Regions from separate parts of the Streptomyces sp. P1-3 genome, predicted to be linked through region 3. Evidence: riboswitches for the same ligand, from Rfam matches in the RefSeq annotation. Region 3 holds a riboswitch; each other region holds the start of a gene.
What was found. A riboswitch is a leader RNA that binds a small molecule or an ion and turns the genes downstream of it on or off. The one in region 3 is predicted to bind cyclic di-AMP.
Positions count from the first base shown of each region.

Region 1: it holds a riboswitch for cyclic di-AMP, as region 3 does, so the genes downstream of both, ACQUSR_RS20355 (transglycosylase family protein) here and ACQUSR_RS30945 (C40 family peptidase) in region 3, are expected to answer to the same signal.
Region 2: it holds a riboswitch for cyclic di-AMP, as region 3 does, so the genes downstream of both, ACQUSR_RS19525 (NlpC/P60 family protein) here and ACQUSR_RS30945 (C40 family peptidase) in region 3, are expected to answer to the same signal.
Region 4: it holds a riboswitch for cyclic di-AMP, as region 3 does, so the genes downstream of both, ACQUSR_RS07570 (M23 family metallopeptidase) here and ACQUSR_RS30945 (C40 family peptidase) in region 3, are expected to answer to the same signal.

Region 1 covers NZ_CP192512.1:4,686,571-4,693,780, reverse strand. Annotated here, with positions in the region: gene ACQUSR_RS20375 (exopolyphosphatase) at 1-923, opposite strand, end outside; gene ACQUSR_RS20370 (DUF501 domain-containing protein) at 926-1,468, opposite strand; gene ACQUSR_RS20365 (FtsB family cell division protein) at 1,573-2,040, opposite strand; gene eno (phosphopyruvate hydratase) at 2,222-3,502, opposite strand; gene ACQUSR_RS20355 (transglycosylase family protein) at 3,688-4,398, opposite strand; cyclic di-AMP (ydaO/yuaA leader) riboswitch at 4,406-4,559, opposite strand; gene ACQUSR_RS20350 (transglycosylase family protein) at 4,816-5,964, opposite strand; gene ACQUSR_RS20345 (cytochrome P450 family protein) at 6,077-7,210, opposite strand, start outside.
Region 2 covers NZ_CP192512.1:4,502,413-4,509,622, reverse strand. Annotated here, with positions in the region: gene ACQUSR_RS19535 (peptidoglycan DD-metalloendopeptidase family protein) at 1-24, shown strand, start outside; gene pcrA (DNA helicase PcrA) at 126-2,657, opposite strand; cyclic di-AMP (ydaO/yuaA leader) riboswitch at 2,814-2,980, shown strand; gene ACQUSR_RS19525 (NlpC/P60 family protein) at 2,989-4,170, shown strand; gene ACQUSR_RS19520 (hypothetical protein) at 4,215-4,568, opposite strand; gene ACQUSR_RS19515 (NlpC/P60 family protein) at 5,006-6,127, shown strand; gene ACQUSR_RS19510 (DUF2182 domain-containing protein) at 6,309-7,145, opposite strand.
Region 3 covers NZ_CP192512.1:7,254,747-7,261,956, forward strand. Annotated here, with positions in the region: gene ACQUSR_RS30930 (helix-turn-helix transcriptional regulator) at 1-1,701, shown strand, start outside; gene ACQUSR_RS30935 (alpha/beta fold hydrolase) at 1,922-2,863, shown strand; gene polX (DNA polymerase/3'-5' exonuclease PolX) at 2,942-4,681, shown strand; cyclic di-AMP (ydaO/yuaA leader) riboswitch at 4,987-5,138, shown strand; gene ACQUSR_RS30945 (C40 family peptidase) at 5,125-5,634, shown strand; gene ACQUSR_RS30950 (RluA family pseudouridine synthase) at 5,627-6,562, opposite strand; gene ACQUSR_RS30955 (hypothetical protein) at 6,721-6,897, shown strand; gene ACQUSR_RS30960 (MFS transporter) at 6,925-7,210, opposite strand, start outside.
Region 4 covers NZ_CP192512.1:1,834,380-1,841,589, reverse strand. Annotated here, with positions in the region: gene ACQUSR_RS07585 (DNA gyrase/topoisomerase IV subunit A) at 1-608, opposite strand, end outside; gene ACQUSR_RS07580 (M16 family metallopeptidase) at 839-2,197, shown strand; gene ACQUSR_RS07575 (M16 family metallopeptidase) at 2,310-3,677, shown strand; cyclic di-AMP (ydaO/yuaA leader) riboswitch at 3,901-4,053, shown strand; gene ACQUSR_RS07570 (M23 family metallopeptidase) at 4,068-4,862, shown strand; gene ACQUSR_RS07565 (GntR family transcriptional regulator) at 5,055-5,816, shown strand; gene ACQUSR_RS07560 (HPr family phosphocarrier protein) at 6,047-6,328, opposite strand; gene ACQUSR_RS07555 (GNAT family N-acetyltransferase) at 6,460-7,210, shown strand, end outside.

The DNA of each region.
Region 1 (7,210 bases), 2.6 Mb from region 3:
TCCATGATCTTGAGGAGGACGAAGGCCCCGGCGGCGATCACGTCGACCCGGCCCGGGTGCAGCACGGGGTTCGCCGCGCGCTCGGCGTGGGTCGAGGTCAGCAGTTGCTCGGTGACCTCGCGGACCTGGTCCAGGGGGATCCGGGCGTGGTGGATCGCGGTGGAGTCGTACTCCTTCAGGCCCAGGGCGATGGCGGCGACGGTGGTGACCGAGCCCGCCAGCCCGACGAGGGTACGGGCCCGGGTCAGCGGCACCGCCTCCTCGGCGAGGTCGAGGGCCGCGGTGATGTCCGCCTCCATGGCGGCGATCTGACCGGGCGTCGGAGGGTCGGTGACCTGGCCGTCGACCACCAGATGGCGTTCGGTCATCCGTACGCAGCCGATGTCCACGCTGCGGGCCGCCTGAACGTGGGCGTCGCCGACGACGAACTCGGTGGAGCCGCCACCGAGGTCCACCACGAGATACGGCGGTTCGACGTGGCCCACCCGTCGCCCGCCACCACCCTCAATCGAAGGGCGCTCCGCGCCCCCTCCGATTCCGGCAGCCAGCTCCCTGGTGGCGCCGGTGAAGGAGAACTCCGCCTCCTGGTCCCCGCTGATCACCTCGGGCTCGACGCCCAGGATGTCCACGACGCCGCGGACGAACTCCGCGCGGTTCTCGGCGTCCCGGGAGGCCGAGGTGGCCGCGAAACGGACGCTGGTCGCGCCCAGGTCCGTGATGACGGCCTCGTACTCACGGCAGGCGGCGAAGGTCCGCTCCAGCGCCTCCGGGGCCAGCCGGCCCGTGCGGTCCACGCCCTGGCCCAGCCGGACGATCCGCATCCGGCGGTCGAGCTCGGTCAGCTCGCCCGTCACAGGGTCGACGTCGGCGACGAGGAGCCGGATGGAGTTCGTGCCGCAGTCGACGGCGGCTACGCGCTTCACCGTCAGCCCTCCTCGGTCTCGGGTGCCTCGGCGCAGGGGGTGACGCACGGGCCCTTGCGCCACCACTCCGGCAGCATCGCGATGGCCTCGTCGCCCAGCGGGTTCACGCCGGGACCGGCGGCCAGGGAGTGGCCGACCAGGACGTGCAGGCACTTCACCCGGTCCGGCATGCCGCCCGCGCTGGGGAAGCCCTCCAGCACCTCGATGGCGTCGCGCCGGGCGATGTAGTCCTCGTGGGCGGCGCGGTAGGCGGCGGCCAGCTCGGGGTCCGTCCCGAGCCGCTCCGTCATCTCCTTCATCACGCCCTCGGCCTCCAGGGTGCCGATGGCGGACGCGGCGCGCGGGCAGGTCAGGTAGTACAGGGTCGGGAAGGGCGTGCCGTCCTCCAGGCGGGGCGCCGTCTCGACGACGTCGGGGTTGCCGCACGGGCACCGGTGCGCGATGGCGCGCAGGCCGCGCGGCGGGCGGCCGAGCTGCTCCTTGAAGGCGGCGATGTCCGCGTCGGTGGGTGGGGTGGGCTCCGTCTGCGGAGGGGGCGTGTCCATGAGTGGCGGGTTCTCTTCGATATCGGTTGTGGAATGGGGCGACCGGATCGGTTGTGGAATGGGGCGACCGGCGGGCCCCGGGCTGCTGTGACGGCGGAGTCCGGTCAGCGGCGGGCGGCCGCGTCCGCCGTGTCCACACCGTCCCACAGGTTGCGGTACCACGGGCGATTAGCGGCCGCGCTGTGGTCGGCGGAGCGGTCGGCGTCCTGCGCGTCGCCGGCGACGCTGTAGCCGGTCTCCCCCGGCCGGACGTAGTGCAGCCGCTCGCGCGCCAGCCGTTCGATGTACGCGGGGTCCTGCAACCGCGCCTTCTCCTCGCGCAGCCGCTTCTCGTCGTCGCGCGCCTGCTGGGCCTGCCGCCGCTGGTCGGCGATCTCCGAGCGCTGGGAGATGTACTGGCGCATCGGATAGGCCAGCGCGATGACGAGGGAGCAGACGACCAGGGCCAGCATCGCCGCGCGGCCGGTGAAGCGGTTGCGGCGGACGCGCGCGCGGTAGACGCGGGCCGCTGCCTGCTCGCCGAAGCTCTTGAGCCTGGTCGCGGTGGAGAACCGGTCCCGGTCCCCGGCCATGTCCGCCTCCACTGCCTCGTCCGTGTGCGTCCGTACGTCGTCCGTGTTGCGTCCGTAGTACGTCGTCCGTGTGCGTACGTACGTCCCCGCACACGGTACGGGACCGGGTACGGGGACGTACGGACGACGGGCGGTCAGCCGTTCAGCCGGGCGTTCGGCCCCGGCCGGGCTTCGGGGGCTCTCAGCCCTTGAAGCGCGGGAAGGCGGAGCGGCCCGCGTACACCGCGGCGTCGTCGAGGATCTCCTCGATGCGCAGCAGCTGGTTGTACTTGGCGACGCGCTCGGAGCGGGCCGGGGCGCCGGTCTTGATCTGGCCGCAGTTGGTGGCGACGGCCAGGTCGGCGATGGTGACGTCCTCGGTCTCGCCGGAGCGGTGGGACATCATGCACTTGAAGCCGTTGCGCTGGGCCAGCTCGACGGCGTCCAGGGTCTCGGTCAGCGAGCCGATCTGGTTGACCTTGACCAGCAGGGCGTTGGCGGCGGCCTCGTCGATGCCGCGGCCCAGACGCTCCGGGTTGGTGACGAACAGGTCGTCGCCGACGAGCTGGACCTTGTCGCCGAGCTTGGCGGTGATGGTCTTCCAGCCGTCCCAGTCGTCCTCGAACAGCGGGTCCTCGATGGAGACCAGCGGGTACGCGGCGACGAGCTCGGCGTAGTACTCGGTCATCTCGGCGGCGGTGCGGGACTGGCCCTCGAAGTTGTACGAGCCGTCCTTGTAGAACTCGGAGGCGGCGACGTCCAGCGCGAGCGCGATGTCCTGGCCGGGGGTGTAGCCGGCCTGCTTGATGGCCTCCAGGATCAGGTCCAGGGCCTCGCGGTTGGAACCGAGGTTCGGGGCGAAGCCGCCCTCGTCTCCCAGGCCCGTGGACAGGCCCTTGGCCTTCAGGACGGCCTTGAGGGTGTGGTACACCTCGGTGCCCCAGCGCAGGGCCTCGGAGAAGGACTCCGCGCCGATCGGCGCGATCATGAACTCCTGGATGTCCACGTTGGAGTCGGCGTGCGAGCCGCCGTTGAGGATGTTCATCATCGGCACCGGCAGCAGGTGGGCGTTGGGGCCGCCCAGGTACCGGAAGAGCGGGAGGTCGGACGCCTCGGAGGCGGCGTGCGCGACGGCGAGGGAGACGCCCAGGATGGCGTTGGCGCCGAGCGAGGACTTGTCCGGCGTGGCGTCCAGGTCGAACATCGCCTGGTCGATCAGGCGCTGCTCGGTGGCGTCGTAGCCGACCAGCTCCGGGCCGATCTGCTCGATGACGGCGAGGACGGCCTTCTCCACACCCTTGCCGCCGTAGCGGTTCTTGTCACCGTCACGCAGCTCGAGGGCCTCGAAGGCGCCGGTCGAGGCGCCGGACGGCACGGCAGCACGGCCGGTGCTGCCGTCGTCGAGGCCGACCTCGACCTCGACCGTGGGGTTCCCTCGCGAGTCGAGGATCTCGCGAGCTACGACGACGTCGATGGACGGCACGAGGTTCTCCTTCGTTGGTCTGCGGCTTAGCAGCATGAGCCTAACCGGAGCGGCGGGCTGCCCCCGCCCGACGCCCGGCCTGTAAGACGCGGAGTGCCCGGACGGGCTGTCTCGACAGCCCGTCCGGGCCTGGGGCGGAGCCCCGGAGAAAGAGCGGGTCAGCTCAGGTGCAGGCGCTGGCCGGGTCAGCTCAGGTGCAGGCGCTGGCCGGGGTAGATCAGGTCGGCGTCGGCGACGACGTCGTCGTTCAGCTCGTAGAGCTTGTGCCAGCCGCCCTCGACGTGCCGGGCCTCGGCGATCGTGGAGAGGGTGTCGCCGGCCTTCACCGTGTACTCGCCGTCGCCCTTGGGCACGGCGCGCTCGGTGGAGCGGGTGGTGGGCGCCGGCTGGGCCTGGCGCTCGGTCTGCTGCGGGGCCTGCCGCTGGGGCTGCGCCTTCGGCTGGGCCGGGGTCTGCGGCTTCGGCTGGGCCTTGGGCTTGCTCTGCTGCTGCGACTGGGTGGAGGCCGAGGAGCCGCCCTCGTAGCCGCCGCTGGTCAGGTTCTTGCCGCAGACCGGCCAGGCGCCCTTGCCCTGCCCGGCCAGGACCTTCTCGGCTATCTGGATCTGCTGGTCCTTGGTGGCCTGGTCGGCGGTCGGGGCGAACGCGGTGCCGCCGTACGCGGCCCAGGTCGATGCCGAGAACTGCAGGCCGCCGTAGTAGCCGTTGCCGGTGTTGATCGACCAGTTGCCGCCGGACTCGCACTGGGCGACCTGGTCCCACTGGTTGGTGGTCGCCGCCGAGGCGTGGGTGGCGCCGAGCAGCGGGACCGCGACGGCGGCGCCGGCGACACCGGCGAGCGTGGCGATCCGGGTGGCCTTGGAGGGACGACGATGCTTGCCCTTGGACTTGAGCATGGTTGGTTCGTTTCCTCACCGACGCCTGCGAGGTGAGCTGTCGGGTTCGGGCGTGTGAGTGGCCCGGCCGGATGCGCTGCCGCGCACCCGGCTTCACCCCTAGCCGGCGGACCGGCGCAAAATCGTGGGTCCCCCGCTCCTGCCTTCGGCGCTTACGCGTCGACAACCCCCCGACCGTTGGCAGGACTCGGCGTGTCGGTCGGCGGTGCCCGCGGTGGCGAGCGATGACGACGGTAAGCACAGCCCCCGGGAGAGCTCAAACCCCAACATCCGTGGAAACTCAGCCCTGTTTGCGCCCAGGGAACCATCATCTCCGCAGGTCAGACCCACCCTGTTAAGGCGGGATAAGGCAGACACACCCGAAAATGCGAAGAGACTCATGTCTCATTTTCATCACGGCGGGCGAGATGGCCCGAACTAGCGTTCGTCGCCGTTCAGGACAAGGCGCTGACCTGGGAGGATGAGATCCGGGTCAGCGCCCACGAGGCTCTCGTTGGCGTTGTAGAGCGCGGGCCAGCCGCCGGGGACGTCGTGCTCGGCCGCGATGGCCGACAGGCTGTCACCGGAGCGCACCGTGTAACGGTCCCGGCCGTCGCCCGAGGGGTTCGCGCCGCGGTCGCCGTCGCCGCGCGAGGCATGCCGTCCGCCGCGCCGCTCGCCGTCGCCGGCGCCGTCGCCGGCGCGGTCGTCCGGTTCGCCGCGGTGCTTGCCGGTGCCGGGCTGCGGTGCGCGCCCGGGGTCGGCGTCCGGACGGGTCGGGGTCGCACCGTCGTCCGTACGACCGTCCGCGCCGTCGTCCGTACGGCCGTCCGCGGGGTCCTCCGACGGCGTGTGCGCCGGGTCGGCGTCCCGCTCCGGGTCCGTACGGTCCGTGGAGCCCTTGCCGTCCTCGTCGGCCTTGTCGCCCTTGCCCTCGTCGGCCTTGCCGTCTTCGTCGGCCCTGCCCTCGTCGGTCTTGCCGTCCGTGTCGGCCTTGCCGTCCTCGGGCGCCTTGCCGTCCGCGTCGCCATCCGTACGGTCGCGGTCCGCGTCCGACGTGTCGTCGGAGCCGGAGTCAGAGTCGGAGTCGGGCTTCTGGGTGGACGTGTCCTCGTCGGCGGGCTTCGTCGAGTCGGCGTCACCTCGGTCCGGCTCCTCGGCCCCGGTGGTGGGCGGCTGGGTGCTGCCGGGGTTCACCTCGGGAGCCTCGCCCCCGTCCTTGAGCCCGGCGTTCAGCGCGCAGCTGGGCCAGGCCTGCGGCCCGCGGTCGGCCAGCATCGTCTCGGCGACGGCTATCTGCTGCGAGCGGCTGGCCAGATCGGGACGCGGGGCGTAGGACGTACCGCCGTAGCTCTTCCACATGTCGAGGGTGAGCTGGAGGCCGCCGTAGAAGCCGTTGCCCGCGTTGGCACTCCACGTACCCCCGCTCTCGCATTCGGCGACCCGATCCCACGTGGCCGTGTCGGCGGCGTGTGCGCCGGTGGCGCCCAGGAGCGGAAGCGCGATGCTCGCGCCGGTCACCCCCGCCGCGACGACGATTGCCGGAGCCTGACGGGGGCGGCGGTGTCTACCGGTCCCGGAGCGCATGCGGTTGCCTCTCGTGTGGCGGCTGAGTTGAGGCTGAAAGATAATCCGACCGCCAACGAGTCACAAGCCGATGTAGCGGAGGTCACGCCCCGATCACGGTGCTGACCGCCCGTCAACTTCCTTCTGGGGTGAACGTTACGGGGAGCGTGCGCAGCCCTCGCATAATGAGTCCGCCGCGCCAGCGCAAATCGGACGGATCGCCGTCGAGCGCCAGGTCGGGGAGGCGGCTCAACAGGGTGGCGAGAGCGGTCCGCGCCTCCAGCCGGGCCAGCGGCGCGCCGAGGCAGTAGTGGATGCCGTGGCCGTAGCCGAGGTGCTGGTTGTCGGCGCGCGCCAGGTCCAGGACGTCGGGCCGTTCGAAGCGCTCGGGGTCGCGGTCGGCGGCGGCCAGGACGACCAGGACGGGGTCGCCTTCGGCGATGCGCTGCCCGCCGAGGACCAGCGGCTCGGTGGCGAACCGCCAAGTGGCGATCTCCACGGGGCCGTCGTAGCGGAGCAGCTCCTCGACCGCGGTGGCGAGCAGGGCCTCGTCGCCGTCGGCCAGCGCGGCCTGGAAGCGCTTCCGCTGCTCCGGGTGGCGCAGCAGGGCGTAGGTGCCGTTGCCGATGAGGTTGACCGTGGTCTCGAAGCCGGCGAACAGCAGGATGAAGGCCATGGCCGCGGCCTCGTTCTCGGTGAGGTGCTCGCCGTGGTCGCTGGCCCGGATGAGCCCGGAGATCAGGTCGTCGGCCCCGTCCTCGCGCAGCGACTCCCGCTTGCGGTGGATCAGTTCGGCCAGATACGTCCGCATCTTCTTCACGGACCGGGCGACGCCGCCGCGCGGCCCCCCGCCGTGGCGGATCATCATGCCCGCCCAGTCGCGGAAGTCGTCCTGGTCCTCGGGTGGTACGCCCAGCATGTCGCAGATCGCGTAGATGGGCAGCGGGAAGGCGAACTCGTGGATGAGGTCGGCCTCGCCGCGCGCCGCGAAGCCGTCGATGAGCCGGTCGGTCAGGTCCTGGACCCGCGGGGCGAACTCCGCCACGCGGCGCGGTGTGAACGCCTTCGACACCAGCCGCCGCAGCCGGGTGTGGTCCGGCGGATCGATGTTGAGCAGATGGGTCATGAGGCCCGCGCTGCGCTCCCCCGGGATGCCGACCTTCCCCTTGCCGTGGGCGTTCTCGCTGTGGTGAACGGGGTTCTTCGACAGCCGGGAGTCGGCGAGCGCCTGCCGCGCGTCGGCGTACCGCGTCACCAGCCAGGCCTC
Region 2 (7,210 bases), 2.8 Mb from region 3:
GGTCACGGCCTCGACCCGATGTAGGCCCTCAGACGGGCTTGTTTCCAAGCCCGTCCAGCAAGCCCGTCCAGCCATGACAGCCAGGACAGCGCCGAGCGCGGACAACGCCCGGCGCGACGCGAGCGCTAGAGCTTCTCCACCGGCGCGTACCGCAGCAGCAGCCGCTTCGGCTTCTCGTCGCCGAAGTCGATCGTGGCCTCCGCCCCGTCGCCGCTGCCCTTGACCGCCATCACCGTGCCCAGACCGAACGAGTCGTGCGTGACCCGGTCTCCGACGGCCAGCGAGACCACCGGACGGTCCTTGGCCCGCCGGGTCGCGAAACCGCTTGCACCGCCCGCGCCACCCCGGGCGCGCGAAGCGGAGAGCCCGGACGACAGGCCCGAGGTGATCGCCGACACCGCGCCCATCGAGGCCGACGGCGCCGACGGCCCCGTCCGCTTCCACTGCACGTACTGGTCGGGGATCTCCTCCAGGAAGCGGGACGGCGGGTTGTACGCCGGCTGCCCCCACGCGCTGCGCAGGGTCGACCGCGTCAGGTACAGCCGCTCCCGCGCGCGCGTGATGCCGACATACGCCAGCCGCCGCTCCTCCTCCAGCTCCTTGGTCTGGCCGAGGGCGCGCATGTGCGGGAAGACGCCGTCCTCCATGCCGGTGAGGAAGACGACGGGGAACTCCAGGCCCTTCGCGGTGTGCAGGGTCATCAGGGTGATGACGCCGGTGCCCTCCGCGTCCTCGTCGGGGATCTGGTCGGAGTCGGCGACGAGCGCGACCCGCTCCAGGAACTCCGCCAGGGTGCCCGGCTCCTCCTCGGTCCGCTCCTGCTCGAATTCCAGGGCGACGGCCGCCAGCTCCTGGAGGTTCTCGACACGGGTCTCGTCCTGCGGGTCCGTGGACGCCTGGAGCTCGGCCAGATATCCCGTACGCTCCAGCACCGCCTCCAGGATGGTGGCGGGTCCGGCGCCGGACTCCACGATCGTGCGCAGCTCCTCCAGCAGCACGTTGAAGCGCTTCACCGCGATCGCGGAGCGCGCCGCCATGCCGTAGGCGTCGTCCACGCGGCGCAGGGCCTGTGCGAAGGAGATCTTCTCGCGCAGCGCGAGGGCCTCGATCATGGCCTCGGCGCGCTCGCCGATACCGCGCTTGGGCACGTTCAGGACGCGGCGCAGCGGGACGGTGTCCTCGGGGTTGGCGAGCACCCGCAGATAGGCCAGGACATCCCGGACCTCCTTGCGCTCGTAGAAGCGCACGCCGCCGACGACCTTGTAGGGCAGGCCGACCCGGATGAAGATCTCTTCGAAGACACGGGACTGGGCGTTGGTGCGGTAGAAGACGGCGACGTCTCCGGCCTTGGCGTCGCCCGCGTCCGTCAGCCGGTCGATCTCGTCGGCGACGAACTGCGCCTCGTCGTGCTCGGTGTCGGCGACGTAACCGGTGATGGTGGCCCCGGCCCCGGCCTCGGTCCACAGGTTCTTGGGCCGCCGGTTCTCATTGCGCTCGATGACGGCGTTGGCCGCGCTGAGGATCGTCTGCGTGGAGCGGTAGTTCTGCTCCAGCAGGATGGTGCGCGCGTCCGGGTAGTCCTCCTCGAACTGGAGGATGTTGCGGATGGTGGCGCCGCGGAAGGCGTAGATGGACTGGTCGGCGTCGCCCACCACACACAGCTCGGCCGGGTCGAAATTGTCAGTGCCCGTGCCGACCAGCTCACGCACCAGCGTGTACTGCGCGTGGTTGGTGTCCTGGTACTCGTCCACCAGGACGTGCCGGAAGCGGCGGCGGTAGTGCTCGGCGACGTCCGGGAACGCCTGCAACAGGTTGACCGTGGTCATGATGAGGTCGTCGAAGTCCAGGGCATTGGCCTCGCGCAGCCGCGCCTGGTACATCGCGTACGCCTCGGCGAGCGTCTTCTCGAAGCCGTCGGCGGCCTGGTCGGCGAAGGTCTCCTCGTCGATGAGCTCATTCTTGAGGCTGGAGATCTTCGCGCTGAAGGACTTGGGCGGAAAGCGCTTGGGGTCCAGATCCAGATCCCGGCAGACCAGGGCCATCAGCCGCTTGGAGTCGGCGGCGTCGTAGATCGAGAACGAGGACGTGAAGCCCAGCTTCTTCGACTCGCGGCGCAGGATGCGCACGCACGCGCTGTGGAAGGTCATCACCCACATGGCGCCGGCGCGCGGGCCCACCAGCTCCTCGACCCGCTCCTTCATCTCGCCCGCGGCCTTGTTGGTGAAGGTGATCGCGAGGATGGAGCCGGGGTGCACCTTGCGCGCGCCGAGGAGGTGGGCGATGCGGTGGGTGAGGACGCGGGTCTTGCCGGATCCGGCGCCCGCGACGATGAGCAGCGGCGCGCCGTGGTGCTCGACGGCGGCCCGCTGCTGGTCGTTCAGCCCCTCCAGCAGCGCGGCGGAGTCCACGGCGGGGCGGGGCGCGCCGTTGCGGTAGTACGGCTCCCGCGCCTGACCGGCCTGGCCTGGCTCCCTGGGTACGGGCACGCTAAAAGTGTCGCCGAAGAGGTCGTGCGGCACCTCCTCCGCGGCCGGGCCGGCCGGATACCCGTCGTGCTCGGGGTCCTCCGGCGGTGGCGGAAGCTCCTCGGGGGCGGCTCCGGGTGCCGCGCCGTCGAGGTTCGCCAGGAAGCTGTCGTCAAAGAGGCTGCTGCTCATCGCCCACCGAGTCTAGGGCCCGGCACTGACAGCCGACACGACAATGTCACGGAAAGATCTCGGACAAATCGAACACCAGCCTTCCCAGGTGCCCCAGAGGTTGGCTAGCGTGCTCCGTCAGGCGGCCCGCTCCCTGCCGGCGACCGAAGCCGGCGCGTGCCGCCGCCGCCGAGTCCGGCCCGCCCATCAGGCGGTTCCGGAGCCGGGGACCCACCCGCACCATCTGGGGTGAATCGGCCCGTACGTCGCACGTACGGCCGTAGGGCAGCCTTCCGTACGCCCGAACCCGACAGCTAACCCGGTAGGCGGTCCACGGAAGGAGTCGCCTCCCTTGGCGTCGCACCGCAAACCGCGTCCCCGGTTGCTCGAATCGCCCGCCGGCCGCCGCACGGCCGTGGGTGTCACCACCGCCGCCCTCGCCTCGGTCACCCTCCTGTCGCAGACGGCGAACGCCGCGCCACGGGCGCCGAAGCCGACGGTCGAGGAGGTGAGGAAGAAGGTCGACGCCCTCTACCGGCAGGCGGGTACCGCCACGCAGAAGTACAACGCGGCCACGGAGGCCGCGGGCAAGCAGCGGACCGAGGTGAACCGCTTGCTGGACGAGGCCGCCACCCGTACCGAGAAGATGAACGAGGCACGGCGCACCCTGGGCGCGTACGCGGCCGCCCAGTACCGGCACGGCGGGATGGACGGCACCGCGACCCTGCTGCTGGCCGACGACCCGCAGGGCTTCGTCGACCAGAACCACCTGATGGACCGGCTCACCGGGCGGCAGAAGGACGCGGTCGACGACTTCCGTACGCAGCAGACGGAGCTGGCCCGGCAGCGCGGCAAGGCCACCCGGAGCCTGGCGGATCTGACCGCGTCGGAGCGGAAGCTCAAGGCCGAGAAGAAGACGATCCAGGAGAAGCTGTCCCAGGCCCGGGCGCTGCTGTCCCAGCTGACCGCGGAGGAGAAGGCACGGCTGGCGGCGCTGGAGAAGAAGAAGGAAGCGGAGGCGCGGCGCAAGGCGGCCGAGCTGGCGGAGAAGCAGCGGCAGGCGGAGGAGGAGCGCAGGCGCCAGGAGGAGCAGCAGGGGGACGACGGCAGCGGTACTGGTTCCGGCAGCGGCTCAGGCTCCGGCTCCGGCTCCGGCACCACGGACCCGTCAGCGCCCTCCGACTCCACCAAGGCCGCGCAGGCCGTGGCGTTCGCGCGCGCCCAGATAGGCAAGCCGTACGTATGGGGCGCCACCGGCCCGAACTCCTTCGACTGCTCGGGGCTGACCCAGGCCGCGTGGAAGGCGTCGGGGGTGACGCTGCCGCGCACCACGTGGGACCAGGTGAAGGTCGGCACGCGCGTGTCGACGTCCGAGCTCAAGCCGGGCGACCTGGTCTTCTTCTACGACGACATCAGCCACGTCGGGCTGTACATAGGCGACGGGATGATGATCCACGCGCCGAAGCCGGGTGACAACGTGAAGATCGCGCCGATAACCGAGATGCCGATCTACGGGAGCGTCCGCCCGGCGTAGCACCGGCCTGCTCAGAGCCTGCTCGGAGCCTCCTCGGGGGCTCCTCAGGTCCACATCACCGCGATGAAGATGTTGGCGGTGGTCAGCAGCCCGACGGTGCCGAGGAGCGGGGCGGGCACCTTCTCCTCGTCCCGCTTCACGTAGACCAGGCCGAGGATGACGACGAGCAGCGCCATCTTCACGCCGATCTTGACGTTGTCAAGGCTGTTGCCGTCGGCCTGGTTGAGCCCCACCAGCGCGATGCCCGTCACCAGCATCGTCAGCGCGCCGTGCAGCATCGAGGGCGACATCCGGGCCTCGCCCGCGCCTATCAGCTTCATCTGTGTGAGGAAGCCGCCGAGCAGCGCGGCGATACCGATGATGTGCAGGCCGACGAAGGCGTGCAGAGTTGCGTCCATGGCCTCGGAGCGTAGCCCGCGCCCGCGGCCGCCACGACGGCCGGGCCGGTCGCCTCGCGGCTACGGGCTACCGGCCACCGGCCACGAGCGACGGCGGACCACGGCCACCGTCGACGGGCCACCGGCCACCGGAGCCGACTCGGCATCGGGCGACTCGGCACCGGTGGCCGGTTCGCCCATAGCACCGCGAGCGTCCTCGCCGGGTGCGGATCGCCGCTTCGGTCATCCGCGTGCGCGAACGTTCCGGCACTCGGTGAGCCGACCGGTCAGCCGCGGTCCGCGATCCACCGAAATCGCTCATTCCCGGCCTTCACCGTGTCCTCGCCCGACGACGGGGTCTAGCTTCCTGCTCCAGGCGGCGGCCCGCTCCCCTGTGTACGGCGTCGGCCGTGCACGGGCCGCCGCCTCGCCCGCTCGGAAGGAAGTGACCCACCGCCGTGGCCTCGCACCGGAAGCCCAGGCAGCGTCCGTTCGCAGGCGGCACCGTCCGCCGGGCCGCGACCATCGCCCTGGCGGGCGCCGCGACCGCCGCCACGGCCCTCGACGGCACCGGGCACGCGGCGCCCCGGCTCACCCCGGCCGAGGTGAAGGCGCAGGTCGACCGCTACCACCGGCAGGCCGAGGAGGTCACCGAGCGCTACAACGGCGCGCGGGCGGACGCCGAGGCGGCGCACACGGCGTACGAGGCGCTGCAGGACGAGGCCGCCCGCAGGACGGACCGCCTCAACGCCTCCCGTAACGCGCTCGGTTCGTACGCCACCGCGCAGTACCGTTCCGGCGCCGTCGCCCCCGGCCTCCAACTCGCCCTGTCGTCCTCCCCCGAGGACTACCTGGACCGCGCCTCGCTCGCCGACCGCGCGGGCAGCCGCCAGGGCGCGGCCGTGGCCCGGCTGATCCGGCAGATAAGAGGGCTGAAGCAGGTACGCACCGAGGCGAGCGGCAAGCTGAGCGAGCTGAACCGCTCCCGCGAGGCACTGGCCCGGCACAAGAGGACCATCGAGAAGAAGCTCGACGCCGCGGAAGCGCTGCTGGACCGGCTGACGGCGAAGCAGCGGGCGAAGCTCCTCGCGGAGTCCGGCGGCGGCGACCTCACCGGCCACGGAGACGCGGTCGGCGGCGGCACCGGTGGCGGGGACGGCCGGGGAGGACACCAGCCGCACGCCGACCGCGGGACGGCCAGGGGGACCCGCACCCCCGTCACTCCCCCGACGGGCCGAGCGGCGCTGGCGGTGTCGTACGCGTACGGGGCGCTCGGCAAGCCGTACGTATGGGGCGCGACCGGGCCCTCCGGCTACGACTGCTCGGGGCTCGCCCAGGCGGCGTGGCGGGCGGCGGGCGTGGACCTGCCCCGCACCACGTACACCCAGATCACCACGGGGACGCGCGTCCCGCGATCCGAACTCGCCCCGGGTGACCTGGTGTTCTTCTACTCGGGCGTGAGCCATGTAGGCCTGTACATCGGCGGCGGCAAGATGATCCACGCCCCGCGGCCGGGCGCACCGGTGCGGATCGCGCCCATCGACGAGATGCCGTTCGCGGGGGCTGCACGCCCGGCGTGAGGGCCAGGATGCGGCCGAGTTGCGGCCAGAATAAGGATTCCTCCATGCGTAAGCACGCCCGGAACGGCCTCGTCGTCGCCTCTTCTCTGGTCACCGCGGTGGCCCTGGCCGCCCCCGCCTCCGCGGCCACCTCGTCGGCCACGGCGCACTCTGAGGGGTGTGGCCTACGAGGCCACGCCCCTCAGCGCATTCGCCCCATCTCCATTTCGGAGCCGGAATGCGTCAGGCCCGGCAGGAGCCAGTCCGTGAACGGGTCGAAAAGGACCAGGACGGCGAGGGCCAGGAAAACGACGCCCACCGCGGTGGCGACGTACGGGCCCCGGCCCCACAGCTTCTCGATGAAGATCACCGCCGCCACCCCGGCCATCGCCGCGACGTTCATGACGCCCAGCGGGACGAGAATCAGCATCAGCCCCCAGCAGCAGCCGACGCAGAACAGCCCGTGGTGGGCGCCGACGCGGAAGTCGCGGGCCCAGGGCCGGAAACCGGCGTAGCGGACCAGCTGCCCCATGGGGCTGCGGCAGTGGCGGAGGCAGACGTCCTTCAACGGGCCGAGCTGATGCAGCCCGGCCAGCGCGAACGCTCCCGCGCCGATCCAGCGCCCCGCCCCGGGGTGCTCGTCGACCAGGTCGCCGGTCGCGCCGAGCGCCGCGTAGACCAGCAGGCCGAACAGGCCCCAGGCCAGCAGATAGCCGCCCGTGAACTGGGCGACACGGGCCGCACGCGCCACGCCCACCGCCCGGCGGCGGATCCCCCGTACCCACGTGATCGCCACCGGCGCCACGGACGGCAGCATCATGGCGGCCATCATCACCAGCCACAGCCCCAGGAACAGGGGCAGCCCCATCCCCATCGTCCCCGGCTCGACCCCCATGTCGCGCGCCTGCGCCACGGTCACCAGCCAGGCGAGCAGCGCGAGCAGCGCCATCAAGGACCAGGCGTACGCGAGCGCCCGTGCGGGAAGCAGGTTCCCGTTCCGCAGGGGCGTCGAGGTACTGAGCCTGGCGCTCCGGAACATACCCTCAGGACATCACATATCGGAACGGAATTCCTGGATCCGGCGGGGACGCGGGGTGCACGATG
Region 3 (7,210 bases):
CTCGGCGCCGAGCCCGGTGACGCGGCCGCCCGTCCGGTCGCGGCCGGGCGTCCTGCGGCGGGTCGTGGGCGCATCGGCCTCGGTGGCACGGCATCCGGAGTCGCCGCGGCCCGGGACTCCGCGGCAGATGGCACCGGCACCGGCGCGGATCCGGACCGCGCCGATCCCGTCGACCGCGCCGACGCCGTCGCCCATGCCGCCGCGCCCGGGGAAGCCCTGGCAGGAGGCGGCCAGGGGGCCGATCTCCGCGCGGCGGAAGCGCACATCGCCGCCGCCCCGGCCGACCTGGTCGACGCGGATCCGGCCGGCGCGGACCCCGCCGGCGCCGCCTCGGCGGCACGGATCCGGCAGGCCACCGCCCCGGCCGCGGACCTCCGGCAGACCGTCTCGCTGCTCGCCGACGCCGCCGAAGCCGCCGCCTACGTCGGCGACACCGACGCCGCCGTACGGATCGGACGCCGCGCAGAGGTGCTGCGCGGGCCGTGGGACCACGCGACCGCGTTCCTGCGGGACGTGCTGGTCGGAGCCGGTGCGTTGCAGGGCGGCGACGCCCGGCGCGGGGTGCCGCTGCTGCGGCGGGCGCTCGCCGGCGTCCGGAGTGACGAGGACGACGCGGCGACCCTGCTGTGGGCGGCCAACGCGGCCAGCCTGCTGGGTGAGGGCGACGCCGCGGCGGACTACGGCGCCCGGGCCGGAGGCGTGGCCCGGGTGTCGGGGATGACCGGGACCCTCCCCGTCGTCCTGGAGAACGCCGCCACCGCCGAGCGCATGAACAGCCGGTTCGCGCTCAGTGCCGCGCTGTCCACCGAGGGGCTCGCCCTGGCCCGCGCTTCCGGAACCACCAACTCCGCCGCCGCGCACCTGGCCAACCTCGCGGTCTGCGCCGCCGTCAGCGGCCGCGAGGACGAGTGCCGGGACCACGCCCACCAGGCGCTGGCCATCGCGATCCCGCACCGGCTCGGACTGCGGGCCGGCGTCGCCTCCTACGCGCTCGGCGTGCTGGACCTGGGCATGGGCCGGTTCCAGCAGGCCCATGAGCGGTTCACCGCGCTGACCGCCGCGGGCCCCGGCGCCGGGCACCCGGTCGTCGTATGGGGCTCGGTGGCGGACCGTACGGAGGCCGCCGTCGCCGCGGGCGACCGGGCCGCCGCCCGCGACGCCGTCGACTTCCTCGGCCGCTGGTCCGCGCACGCCGCGTCACCGCGCTCCCGTGCGCTCCTCGCCCGCTGCCGGGCGCTCGCCGCCACCGACGACGACGCGGCCGTGACCCTGCTGCGGGACGCGCTCGGCCTGCTCGCCGCCGACAGCGGCGCCGGGTACGACCGCGCCCGTACCGCGCTCCTCCTGGGCGAACGACTGCGCCGCGACCGCCGGGCCGCCGAGGCCCGCCCGCACCTGCGGCAGGCGGCTGAATCGTTCCGGCGGATGGGCGCCGAGCCGTGGGAACGCCGCGCCCTGGGCGAACTGCGGGCCGCGGGCGAGACCGCCGACCGGCCCGCGCCGGACACCCTGGCCGCCCTCACCGCCCAAGAGCTGCGCATCGCCCGGCTGGTCGCCGACGGCGCGTCCAACAAGGAGGTCGCCGCCCGGCTCTTCCTCAGCCCCCGCACGGTCGAGTACCACCTGTACAAGGTCTATCCGAAGCTCGGGATCACCTCGCGCACCGAGCTGGCCCGCCTCGTGCAGCGGACCGCCCCGTAAGCCCACCGACCTGCCCCAGTAAGCCCACCGGCCTGCCCCCAGCAGCCCACCGGCCGCCCTCGTGATCCGCCCCGTAGACCCCCGTAGGCCCCCCGTAGTCCGCACCAGTAGTCCTACGGATGGCACCGGTGCCGCGCCCCGGCAGAGTTCTCGCTTGTCGGGGCGCCACGGTCCCGGCGGAAGAGACACGACGCGCCACCACACAGGAGCACACCCACATATGACCGCTGAAGCACAGCTGATCCAGGTAGGCGACATCGAACTGTGGACCGAGCAGTTCGGCGACCCCGCCCACCCCCCGGTCCTGCTCATCATGGGCTCGATGACCCAGGGCCTGCTGTGGCCCGACGAGTTCGTGGGGCGGCTGGCGGCCGCCGGACACCGGGTCATCCGCTACGACCACCGGGACGTCGGCCGCTCGACGGCCCGCGACTTCGCGGCCCACCCGTACACGTGGGCCGCGATCAAGGACGACGCCCTGGGGCTGCTCGACGCACTCGGCATCGACCGCGCCCACCTCGTCGGCCATTCCGCGGGCGGACTGGTCGCCCAGTGGATCGCCGCGGACCACCCCGAGCGGGTGCGCACGCTCACCGTGATCGGCTCCTCGCCGCTCGGCGGCCGCGAGTCGCAGGTGCTGATCCGGGCCCTGACGGGCGAGCCGCAGGAGCCTGGCAGCCTGCCGGAGCCGAGGCCGGAGTTCACCGAGTTCTTCCGGAAGGCGCTGGCGGCCCCGCCGCCCGCCGCCCGCGCCGCGGCGATCGACTTCCAGATCGAGGTGGCCAGGGTGATGAACGGCACCGCCCTGCCGTTCGACGAGGACGCCCAGCGCCGCCTTGAGGAGCTGCTCTTCGACCGCGCCCGCGACCCCCGCGCGGCGGTCAACCACCGCCTCGCCGGAATGGCCGACACCGAGGTCGAACCCGTCGGCGCGCTGGAGCGGGTGCAGGCACCCACCCTCGTGGTCGAAGGCACCCACGAACCGGCCAAGCCCGGCCACGGCCGCCTCATCGCCGAGGCGATCCGCGGCGCCCGCCTCCTGACCGTCCCGGACATGGGCCACATGATCGCGCCGGAGGTCGTGGCACCGGTCGCGGCGGCACTGGTCGACCACCTGGGGTCGGCGGCGGCCCCGCCGTCGCCGACCGCGCACCGACGGTGACCCGAACGGCCCGGGTGTCCGTACGGCGCACCACCCGGGCCAGGTGTCGTCCGCGCCCATCGGGGCACCTGTGGAGACATGGTGCGGCCCAATGACGAGGTCGCGGCCCTGCTCCAGGAGTACGCCGACCTCATCGCGATCACGGGCGGCGACGCCTTCAAGGCGCGTGCCTACGAGAAGGCCGCCCGCGCGATCGGCGGCTACCACGCCGACGTCTCGAAACTCGACGCCAAGGGCCTGCGCGAGATCCCGAACGTGGGGAAGTCGATCGCCGACAAGGTCGTGGAGTACCTGCGCACCGGGCATGTCGCCACCATCGAGGAGGTCAGGGTCTCGATCCCGGCCGGGGTCCGGGAGCTGATGACCATCCCCATGCTCGGCCCCAAGAAGGCCATGGCGCTCTACGAGGAGCTGCGCATCTCCTCCGTGGACGAGCTCCTCGACGCCCTCCACGAGGAGCGGCTGCGCGACGTCAAGGGCTTCGGCCCGAAGACCGAGGAGAACATCCTGCACGGCATCGCCCTCATGCAGAAGGCGGGCGGCCGCATCCTGCTCAGCGCCGCGATGGACGTCGCCGAGCAGGTCGTCTCCGAGCTGTCGCGGGTCACCGGGTGCGAGGGCTGTACGTACGCCGGATCGCTGCGGCGGATGAAGGAGACCATCGGGGACGTCGACGTCCTGGTCGCCGCGGCCCGGTCGGCGCCGTTCATGGACGCGTTCAGCGGTCTGCCGTACACCGCCGAGGTCATCGCGCACGGGGAGAAGAAGACCTCCATCCGCACCACCAAGGGGCTCCAGGTGGATCTGCGGGTGCTGCCCCCCGACTCATGGGGCGCGGGCCTCCAGTACTTCACGGGGTCGAAGGCGCACAACATCAGAATCCGCGAGATGGCGGTGCGCCACAAGCTCAAGCTGTCCGAGTACGGCCTGTTCCACGCCAAGAGCGGGAGGAAGATCACCTCGCAGACCGAGGAGGAGATCTACGACCGGCTCGGCCTGCCCTGGATCCCGCCGACCCTGCGCGAGGACCGCGGCGAGGTGGCCGCCGGGCTGCGCGGTGAACTCCCCGAGCTGGTCGCCGAGGACGACATCCGCGGCGACCTGCACACGCACACCGACCTCACCGACGGCCTCGCCCCGCTGGAGGACATGGTCGCCGCCGCGGCGGCCCGCGGCTACGCGTACTACGCCGTCACCGACCACGCCCCGGACCTGGTCATGCAGCGGATGACCGACGAGAAGATGCTCGCCCAGCGCGAGCGGGTGCGGGAACTGGACCGCGAGCACCGCCGGATGCGGGTGCTGCACGGCACCGAGCTCAACATCGGCCCCGACGGGGACGTGGACTGGCCCGGCGACTTCCTCGAAGGCTTCGACGTGTGCGTGGCCTCGGTGCACTCGCACTTCAACCAGAGCCGGGAGGCGCAGACCCGGCGGCTCATACGGGCCTGCGAGAACCCGTACGTCGCGGTCATCGGCCACCCGACCACCCGGCGGATCGGCAAGCGCCCCGCCATCGACGCCGACTTCGACGCGGTGTTCGAGGCGTGCGCCAGAACCGGCACGGCGCTGGAGGTCAACGCCCATCCCGAACGGCTCGACCTGGGCGACGAGGAGATCCTGCGCGCCAAGCGGTACGGCGTGAAGTTCGCGGTGAACTCCGACGCCCACGCCACCCCTCATCTGGCGTACATGCGCTACGGCGTGGGCACCGCGCAGCGGGGCTGGCTCACCCCCGACGACATCATCAACACCTGGCCGCTCCAGCGGCTGCGCCGCTTCCTGCGGGACGGCCGGAAGCGCTCCGCCGCCTCCTGACCCCGGACCGGCCCCGGCCTGAGGCACATGCCGGAATCGATTGCTCCACCAGGCGGATTCCATTCCTTCGTGAGATAACAACTCCCGCTGCACGAAGGCAAGTTCGTACCCCTTGGTGAAGGAGTGCGGAGTCTCCCGTGGCCTCGGAATTCCGTAATGCGGCCGACGTGAAGAAGTTCACAGAAAGCCATCTCGGCTCTGAAATCCGACGGTTGATGGTGCAGGATCTCCTCCCGGTACAAGATCCCGTCACCGAGGCGGGACCGTCCGGGCGGACGCCGAGTCCTGCCGCCGCACCGGATGGCCGGACAGATACGCACAGCGGCAGGAGCGGGAGACCCAAGCACGGCGGACCACGAACGCGGTGGTCCTTGGGGTGAAGCCACTTATGTGGCCGGGCAACTTCGCCGGCCCGAACCCGACAGGTCATCTTTCGCAGGCGGATGACGAAGGGCTTCGGCATGTCCGCGATTTCTCGCAAACCCGTGCTTCCCCGTATACCCGCGCTCATATCCAGGACGGGTCGGGTCTCGGCGCTCACCGTGGCGACCGTCACCGCGTCCTTGCTGGTCCCGGGTATGAGCTCCGACGCACAGGCGGCGACCTTGGCATCCAAGGCGCTGAAGGTCGCCGCATCGAAGAAGGGCGCACCTTACGTATATGGAGCGGCCGGCCCCAACCGGTTCGACTGCTCCGGGCTGACGCTCTATTCCTACAAGAAGGCGGGCCGTACGCTGCCGCGTACGGCGGCCGCCCAGTACAACAAGACCCGGCACCTTTCCGCCGGTTCCCGTAAAGCCGGTGATCTGGTGTTCTTCCATTCCGGCGGCAGCGTGTACCACGTCGGGATCTACGCCGGTAAGAATCAGATCTGGCACTCACCCAAGCCGGGTAAGTCGGTCCGGCTGGAAAGGATCTGGACCCGTCAGGTCTGGTACGGCCGGGTCAACTAGACGGTGCCGGGGCGGGCCAGGACCGCAGGGTGCGCCGACTGGTGAACCGGTGCTCGTGCCCGGTGACCGGATCGGTGAACGCCAACTCCCGGGCGAGCAGTTGCAGCGGTTCGCTGAAGTCGTCGGCGGCGGGGTCGCCGACGACCGGGTAGACCGGGTCGCCCAGGATCGGCACACCGAGGGCGTTCATGTGCACCCGCAGCTGATGGGTGCGCCCGGTCACCGGGCGCAGCCGGTAGCGGCCCAGCCCGCCCCGGCGCTCGGCCAGCTCGATACGGCTCTCGCTGTTGGGCGGGCCCGCCACCTCCCGCGCGGCCATCACCCCGCGCTCCTTGACGATCCGGCTGCGCACCGTCCGCGGCAGCGCCAGCCGGGGGGCGTACGGCGCGACGGCCTCGTACTCCTTGCGCACCGCGCGGTCCTGGAACAGCGACTGGTAGGTGCTGCGGTGCTCCGGCCGGATCACGAACATCACGACGCCCGCGGTGAGCCGGTCCAGCCGGTGGGCGGGGCTCAGCTCGCGCAGGCCCAGATCCCGGCGCAGCCGTACCAGGGCGGTCTCGGTCACATGCCGGCCGCGGGGCATGGTGGACAGGAAGTGCGGCTTGTCCACCACCAGCAGGTTCTCGTCGCGGTGGAGCACATCCAGCTCGAAGGGGACCGGCACCTCCGGGCGCAGCGGCCGGTAGAACCACAGGAAGGCCCCGGGTGCGAACGGGGCACCGGGTGCGACGGGCCCGTCCGACCCGACGATCCCGCCCTCGTCCAGCAGGGCGTCGATCAGACCGGGCCCGAGCGCGGGCAGCCGGTCGACCAGGTGGTCCCGGATCGTCGCCCAGGCCCCTTCGGCGGGCAGCCGCAGCCGGACCGGATCGATGCCGTCGCGCTGCGGCAGGGGGGCGGGCGGGGCGGTGGTTCTGCGTCTCATCGTGCTGCCAGCCTATGGCGTGCCCGGCCCGGCCCGGCCCGGCCCAGCCCGGCCCGGTGCCGGACGCCCGGGGTCAGGGGTGGACCGGGCCGTACGGGGTACTCGGAGAGCCGACGGCCCCGGGCGGCGGGCGCCGGGCGGGTCCGGAAGGAGCAGCCATGCAGAAGCAGACCCCCTCTCCGTCTCCGTGGGAGCACACCCCCTCCCAGGCCGAGGGAGAACGGGACGACGAGAACGAGGCGCCCGGCAGGAAGCTGCCCGGAACCGAGAAGCACCCGGACGTCCCCCGCACCACGCCGTCCCAGGCGGAAGGCGAGCGCGACAACGACCTGTGACCGGAGGCCGTCGTACGGTGACCCGGTCTAGGCGGGCTGACAGGCGTCGGACGGGCAGTCCTCCGGCGCCGGCCGCATCCGGGACACCGGCAGGTCACGCACCCGTGCGAGGGGGGAGCACAGCAGGATGAGCCCCGCCAGCGGCACTCCCGCCGTCATGATCCACATGGTGGTACGGACGCCGAGCGCCGTGCCGAGCGCGCCGCCGAGCAGGGCCCCGAGGGGCAGCGTTCCGTAGTTGAGGAACGCCGACGTCGCGGTGAGCCGGCCCAGCAGCTCCGGTGGGCAGTAGCTCTGCTGGAAGGTGGCCTTC
Region 4 (7,210 bases), 5.4 Mb from region 3:
ATGTTGGTCGCCATGCCGACCGCGATCCCGGACGAGCCGTTGACCAGCAGGTTCGGATACGCGGCGGGGAGCGCGACCGGCTCCTGCTCACTGCCGTCGTAGTTGGGGGCGAAGTCGACGGTGTCCTCGTCGATCGACTCGGTCATCAGCGACGTCGCCGACGCCATCCGGCACTCGGTGTACCGCATCGCGGCGGGCGGGTCGTCGTTGCCGAGCGAGCCGAAGTTGCCGTGCCCGTCGACCAGCGGCACCCGCATGGAGAACGGCTGCGCCATGCGCACCAGCGCGTCGTAGATGGAGGCGTCACCGTGCGGGTGGAGCTTTCCCATCACCTCGCCGACGACCCGCGCGCATTTCACGTACGAGCGCTCCGGGCGCAGCCCCATCTCGTTCATCTGGAACAGGATGCGGCGCTGCACGGGCTTGAGCCCGTCGCGGGCGTCGGGCAGGGCTCGCGAGTAGATGACCGAGTAGGCGTATTCCAGGAAGGAGCCCTGCATCTCGTCGACGACGTCGATGTCGAGGATGCGCTCCTCGAAGTCTCCCCCAGACTTCGTCCGGGAGGTGCCCCCACCGGTGGACGGGGTCTTCGTGCTGCGGCGGGCCATCGCGGCTGCGGCTCCTTCAACTGGCGAGGCTGGGTCTTATGCCGACCATTGTGGACCGCCGCACTGACAACGCCGACCGCGACCCATGATCGGGGCGGGATACGGGGTCGGACGCACGTCCGGACGCCGGGCGGGAACTTCGCCAGATGTCCGCGCGCTTGCATACAGTGACAGCACCTGCTCATCACGCGGTTGCGCAACTGTTCCCGCACGCGATCGAAGGGACGTACATGCCCATGGGTCACACGGCCACGCAACAGGCCGGTTCCGGCGGCCTGACAGCGACCGAGCACCGCCTGGCCAACGGCCTGCGGGTGGTGCTCTCCGAGGATCATCTGACCCCGGTCGCCGCCGTCTGCCTCTGGTACGACGTCGGCTCCCGCCACGAAGTCAAGGGGCGTACCGGTCTGGCTCACCTTTTCGAGCACCTCATGTTCCAGGGATCGGCCCAAGTGAAGGGCAACGGCCACTTCGAGCTGGTGCAGGGCGCGGGCGGCTCGCTCAACGGCACCACCAGCTTCGAGCGCACCAACTACTTCGAGACCATGCCCGCCCACCAGCTCGAACTCGCGCTGTGGCTGGAGGCCGACCGCATGGGCTCCCTCCTGACCGCGCTGGACGAGGAGAGCCTGGAGAACCAGCGGGACGTGGTGAAGAACGAGCGCCGCCAGCGCTACGACAACGTCCCCTACGGCACCGCCTTCGAGCGGCTGGTCGCCATGGCCTACCCCGAGGGCCACCCCTACCACCACACCCCGATCGGCTCGATGGCCGATCTGGACGCCGCCTCCCTGGAGGACGCGCGGAACTTCTTCCGTACGTACTACGCGCCGAACAACGCGGTGCTCTCGGTCGTCGGCGACATCGACCCCGAGCAGACCCTGGCCTGGATCGAGAAGTACTTCGGCTCCATCCCCTCCCACGACGGCAAGCAGCCGCCGCGCGACGGCACGCTGCCCGACGTCATGGGCGAGCAGCTGCGCGAGGAAGTGCGTGAGGAGGTTCCCTCCCGCGCCCTGATGGCCGCCTACCGCCTTCCGCACGACGGCACCCGCGAGGCCGACGCCGCGGACCTGGCGCTCACCGTCCTCGGCGGCGGCGAGTCCTCCCGCCTCCACAACCGCCTGGTGCGCCGTGACCGCAGCGCGGTGGCCGCCGGCTTCGGCCTGCTGCGGCTGACGGGCGCGCCCTCGCTCGGCTGGCTGGACGTGAAGACCTCCGCCGGGGTCGAGGTGCCCGACATCGAGGCCGCCGTCGACGACGAGCTGGCCCGCTTCGCCGCCGACGGTCCCACGCCGGAGGAGATGGAGCGCGCGCAGGCCCAGCTGGAGCGCGAGTGGCTGGACCGGCTCGCCACCGTCGGCGGCCGCGCGGACGAACTGTGCCGGTTCGCCGTGCTGTTCGGCGACCCGCAGCTGGCGCTCACCGCGGTCCAGCGGGTCCTCGCCGTCACGGCGGAGGAGGTACGGGAGGTCGCCGCCGCGCGGCTGCGCCCCGACAACCGCGCGGTGCTCGTCTACGAACCCACCGAGCCCGAAGGCCAGTCCGCCGACGAGACCGCCGACGAGACCGAGGAAGCGAATCGGTGAGCGACGCACACGAGGCCACCGGCCCGCAGATGATCATGATGCCTGCACCTCTGCGCCTCGGGGGCGGAGAAGCGAACAAGGAGACACTGTGAGCGACGCCGTCACCTCCGCCATGACGTTCCACCCGCAGCCGCAGGCCGGCGTCGCCAAGCCGTGGGCGTTCCCCGCCCCGGCCCGGGACCAGCTGCCCAACGGCCTGACCGTGCTGCGCTGCCACCGCCCCGGCCAGCAGGTCGTCGCGGTCGAGATCAACCTGGACGCGCCGCTGGACGCCGAGCCCGACGGCCTCGACGGCATCGCGACGATCATGGCGCGGGCCCTGTCCGAGGGCACCGACAAGCACACGGCCGAGGAGTTCGCCGCCGAGCTGGAGCGCTGCGGGGCCACCCTCGACGCGCACGCCGACCACCCCGGCGTCCGCGTCTCCCTGGAGGTCCCGGCCTCCCGGCTGTCCAAGGCGCTCGGCCTGCTCGCCGACGCGCTGCGCGCCCCCGCCTTCCCCGACGGGGAGGTGGAGCGCCTGGTAGCCAACCGCCTGGACGAGATCCCGCACGAGCTGGCCAACCCGGGCCGCCGTGCCACGATGGCGCTGTCCAAGGAGCTGTTCCCGGCCGACTCCCGGATGTCCCGGCCCCGCCAGGGCACCGAGGAGACCGTGCGGCGTATCGACGCCGCCGCGGTCCGGGCGTTCTACGAGGCGCATGTGCGCCCCGCCACCGCGACCGCGGTGATCGTCGGCGACTTCACCGGTGTCGACCTGGACCAGGCCCTGGCCGACACGCTCGGCGGCTGGACCGGCGGCACGGCGCCGCAGCACCCGTACCGGCCGATCACCGCTGACGACACCGGCCGGGTGGTGATCGTGGACCGGCCCGGCGCGGTGCAGACCCAGCTGCTCATCGCGCGGATCGGTGCCGACCGGCACGACCGCGTCTGGCCCGCGCAGGTGCTCGGCACCTACTGCCTGGGCGGCACCCTCACCTCCCGGCTCGACCGCGTGCTGCGCGAGGAGAAGGGCTACACCTACGGCGTGCGCGCCTTCGGGCAGGTGCTGCGCTCCACCCCGGAGGGGACGGGCGCCGCGATGCTCGCCATCACCGGCTCGGTGGCCACCGAGGTGACCGGCCCCGCCCTGGAGGACACCTGGAAGGTGCTCCGCACGCTGGCCGCAGAGGGGCTGACCGACGAAGAGCGGGATGTCGCGGTGCAGAACCTGGTGGGCGTCGCCCCGCTCAAGTACGAGACGGCGGCGGCCGTCGCGGGCACGCTGGCCGACCAGGTCGAGCAGCACCTGCCGGACGACTTCCAGGCCCATCTGTACGCGCGCCTGGCGGAGACCGGGACGGTGGAGGCCACCGCCGCCGCGGTGAACGCCTTCCCCGTCGACCGGCTCGTCACGGTGCTCGTCGGCGACGCCTCGGTCATCGAGGAGCCGGTGCGGGCGCTCGGGATCGGTGAGGTCAAGGTCGTCACCGGCTGACGAGGGCTCACCGGATACGGGATGAAGCGGAACTCCGGCGTCACATAGGACGCCGGAGTTCCGCTTGTCCGTCCCCTGATGAGCCCGGTGTCCGATTTGGCCAAGAGGCTTCCTGTCTGCCCTGTGGCGAGTGCAACAAAAACCCGGATCCGTTTGGTGATTGAAAGATCGTGCGTCTAGCGTCGTTCCGGCTGTTCGTCAGATTGCGTCGCACCCGCGGCCCGGACAGCCATCGCCGAGTCCCCGACGCGTGAGCCGAGGGGAGCCGGGGACCCAAGTCCCCTGGGGTGAATCGGGTGCCTCTCCGGAGGGATCCGTAGGAGACCTTCCTGCTCCGAACCCGTCAGCTAACCCGGTAGGCGAGAAGGAAGGAAAGGAGTACGCCGACTTATGGCGTTCACCCGTCCCACCGGGAAGCACCGCCGTCCTCGCCGCACCCCTCTCACCGGTACGCACATCGCCGGTATGGCCACGCTCGCCGCCTCCGGCGTCGTCGCGACCGTCGCCTCTCCCGCGTTCGCCGCGCCCGACGACTCCCCGCGCTTCGAGGACACCGGCCTGAACCAGGCGATCGTCGTCGACGACCGCCTCGCGGACGAGATCGACGTCCAGGCCGCCAACCAGGAGCGGGCGGCCCAGGTGGCCGCCGCCAAGCAGCAGGCGGAGGCGGAGGCCCGCAAGGAGGCCGCCGAGGCCAAGCGGAAGGCCGAGGCCGCCGCGAAGAAGGAGCGGGCCGCCAAGGAGCGCGCTGCCCGCGAGGCCGAGCGCAAGCGCCTGAACACCTACGTCGCGCCGATCGCGGGCTCTTACGTCTCCACCCAGTACCACGCCTCCAGCGGTCTGTGGTCCTCCGGCAGCCACACCGGCGTGGACTTCCACGCGGCTTCGGGCACCAAGGTGCAGGCGGTCGGCTCCGGCACCGTCGTCGAGGCCGGTTGGGGCGGCGCGTACGGCAACAACGTCGTGATCAAGATGAACGACGGCACCTACACCCAGTACGGCCACATGTCGTCGCTCAGCGTCACGGTCGGCCAGACCGTCACCCCCGGCCAGCAGATCGGGCTGTCGGGCAGCACCGGCAACTCCACCGGGCCGCACCTGCACTTCGAGGCGCGCACCACCGCCGAGTACGGCTCGGACATCGACCCCGTCGCGTACCTGCGCGGCCACGGCGTCGCCATCTGACACCGAGCTCTTCCCGACAGGCCCCGGCCCCCGGCCGGGGCCTGTCGCGTGCTCGCCTTGGCCAAAAAATATCCATGAAATCAGTCCGGCCGTCGGAAATTCCCGCCGTTTGGAATAGAGTCACGGAACACGCGTCAATCGGCTGCGTTTCGCGGAGATTAAGGCGGAGGTTTCGACCATGCGGGACCGGAAATGACCGGCGAGACGACTGCGATCCAGGGCGGTCGCCGGATTTCGGCGCATGCGGTGTGCACGGCGATTCGCGACGACATCGTCTCCGGTGTGTATCCACCCGGCAGCCGACTGGGCGAGGAACTCCTCGCCGGCCGCTACGGCGTCTCACGCGTGCCGGTGCGCGAGGCGCTGCGCACCCTGGAGTCCGAGGGGTTCGTGACCACCAGGCGGCACGCGGGCGCCTGCGTCGCCCGGCCCTCCGAGCGGGAGGCGGCCGATCTGCTGGACATTCGCGCACTGCTGGAGCCGCTGGGCGCGGCACGCGCCGCCCAGCGGCGCACCGAGGCCCATCTGAAGGTGCTGCGCGGCCTGGTCAGGCTGGGCCAGGAGCGGGCCCACCGAGGGCAGCTCGGTGAACTGCGCCCGCTCGGAGACTGGTTCCACGAGACGCTCGCCCAGGCCTCCGGCAGCCCGAGCCTGGCGGGGTTGCTGGGGCAGCTCCGTCGGAAGATCGACTGGGTGTACGCGGCCGACCCGGCGCGCGTCCCGCCCCCCGTGCCGCGGGCCGGCGTCCGGAGCGAGTCGGCGACGGCGCGTGCCATGGAGGTGTGGCGGGGGCACGGCGCGCTGGTGGATGCGGTGGCGCGGGGGGACGCCGAGCGGGCGCGCGAGCTCGCCGCGGCGCACGCGGAGCGGTCCCTGGCGGAATACCGGTCGCGCCGCCCGTTCGCGGTGAGCGGTCCGAAACAATCCGTAAACACTGCGCGCGTCAGGAATTAACAGCCAGCCCGTATACAAGAGTTCTGCGCCGAAAGAGGTGCGCGGTGGATTTCGCGCGCCCCGGTGGAATTCCGGCCGCACCGGAATGGGGCGCGGCAATGACAAAGGCCGTGGCAATGACAAAGGCCGCGGTGTCCGTGTTCGGACACCGCGGCCTCTTGGTGCTCGGAATCGCTGGGAATCGCTCGGCAATCTCTGGGAATCGCTGGGAACCGCGGCGATTCCGTGCATCAGACGGTCTCCGGAAGCTCCTCAAGCCCCTCGGCGACCAGCTTGGCCAGGCGGTCGAGCGCGGCCTCGGCGCTCTCGTCCTCCGAAGCGAGGACGATCTCCTCGCCGCCCTGGGCGCCCAGGCCCAGTACGGCGAGCATGGAGGCGGCATTGACCGGGGTGCCGTCGGCCTTGGCGATCGTGACCGGGACGCCCGACGCGGTCGCCGCCCGGACGAAGATCGAGGCGGGACGGGCGTGCAGGCCCTCGGCCCAGCCGACGGTGACGCGGCGCTCAACCATGGTGTAGCCCTTCAGGTCGTTGCTAGTTGTCTAGACCAGTGTCTCATGGTGCCGAGAGTGGTCCGAAGCGGACTTCGCCGGTGCCCGCGCGGAGCGGTGTCGCTGTCAGCGCCTCCGCATACGCTGGCCCCATGCAGACCGCGTCAGACCCGGACCGCCACACCTACCCGGCCCACTGGGAGGCCGACGTGGTGCTCCGCGACGGCGGCACCGCGCAGATCCGCCCCATCACCGCGGACGACGCCCAGCGCCTGGTCAGCTTCTACGAGCACGTCTCGGACGAGTCGAAGTACTACCGCTTCTTCGCCCCCTACCCCCGGCTCTCCGCCCGCGACGTGCACCGCTTCACCCACCACGACTACGTCGACCGGGTCGGTCTCGCCGCCATCGTCGGGGGCGAGTTCATCGCCACCGTCCGGTACGACCGGATCGACGAACGCGGCATGTCCGCCACCGGCCCGGCCGACGAGGCCGAGGTCGCCTTCCTCGTCCAGGACGCCCACCAGGGCCGCGGGGTCGCCTCCGCCCTCCTCGAACACATCGCGGCCGTCGCCCGCGAGCGAGGCATCCGGCGCTTCGCCGCGGAGGTGCTGCCCGCCAACACCAAGATGATCAAGGTGTTCACGGACGCGGGCTACACGCAGCAGCGCAGCTTCGAGGACGGTGTGGTCCGGCTCGAGTTCGACCTCGAACCCACCGACCGGTCCCTCGCGGTGATGCGGGCCCGCGAGCAGCGCGCCGAGGCCCGCTCCGCCCAGCGGCTGCTGGCCCCCGGCTCGGTCGCGGTCATCGGCACCGGCCGCGCGGTCGGCGGGGTCGGCCGCACCGTGCTGCGCAACCTCCTCGACGGGGGCTTCACCGGTCGTGCGTACGCGGTCAACC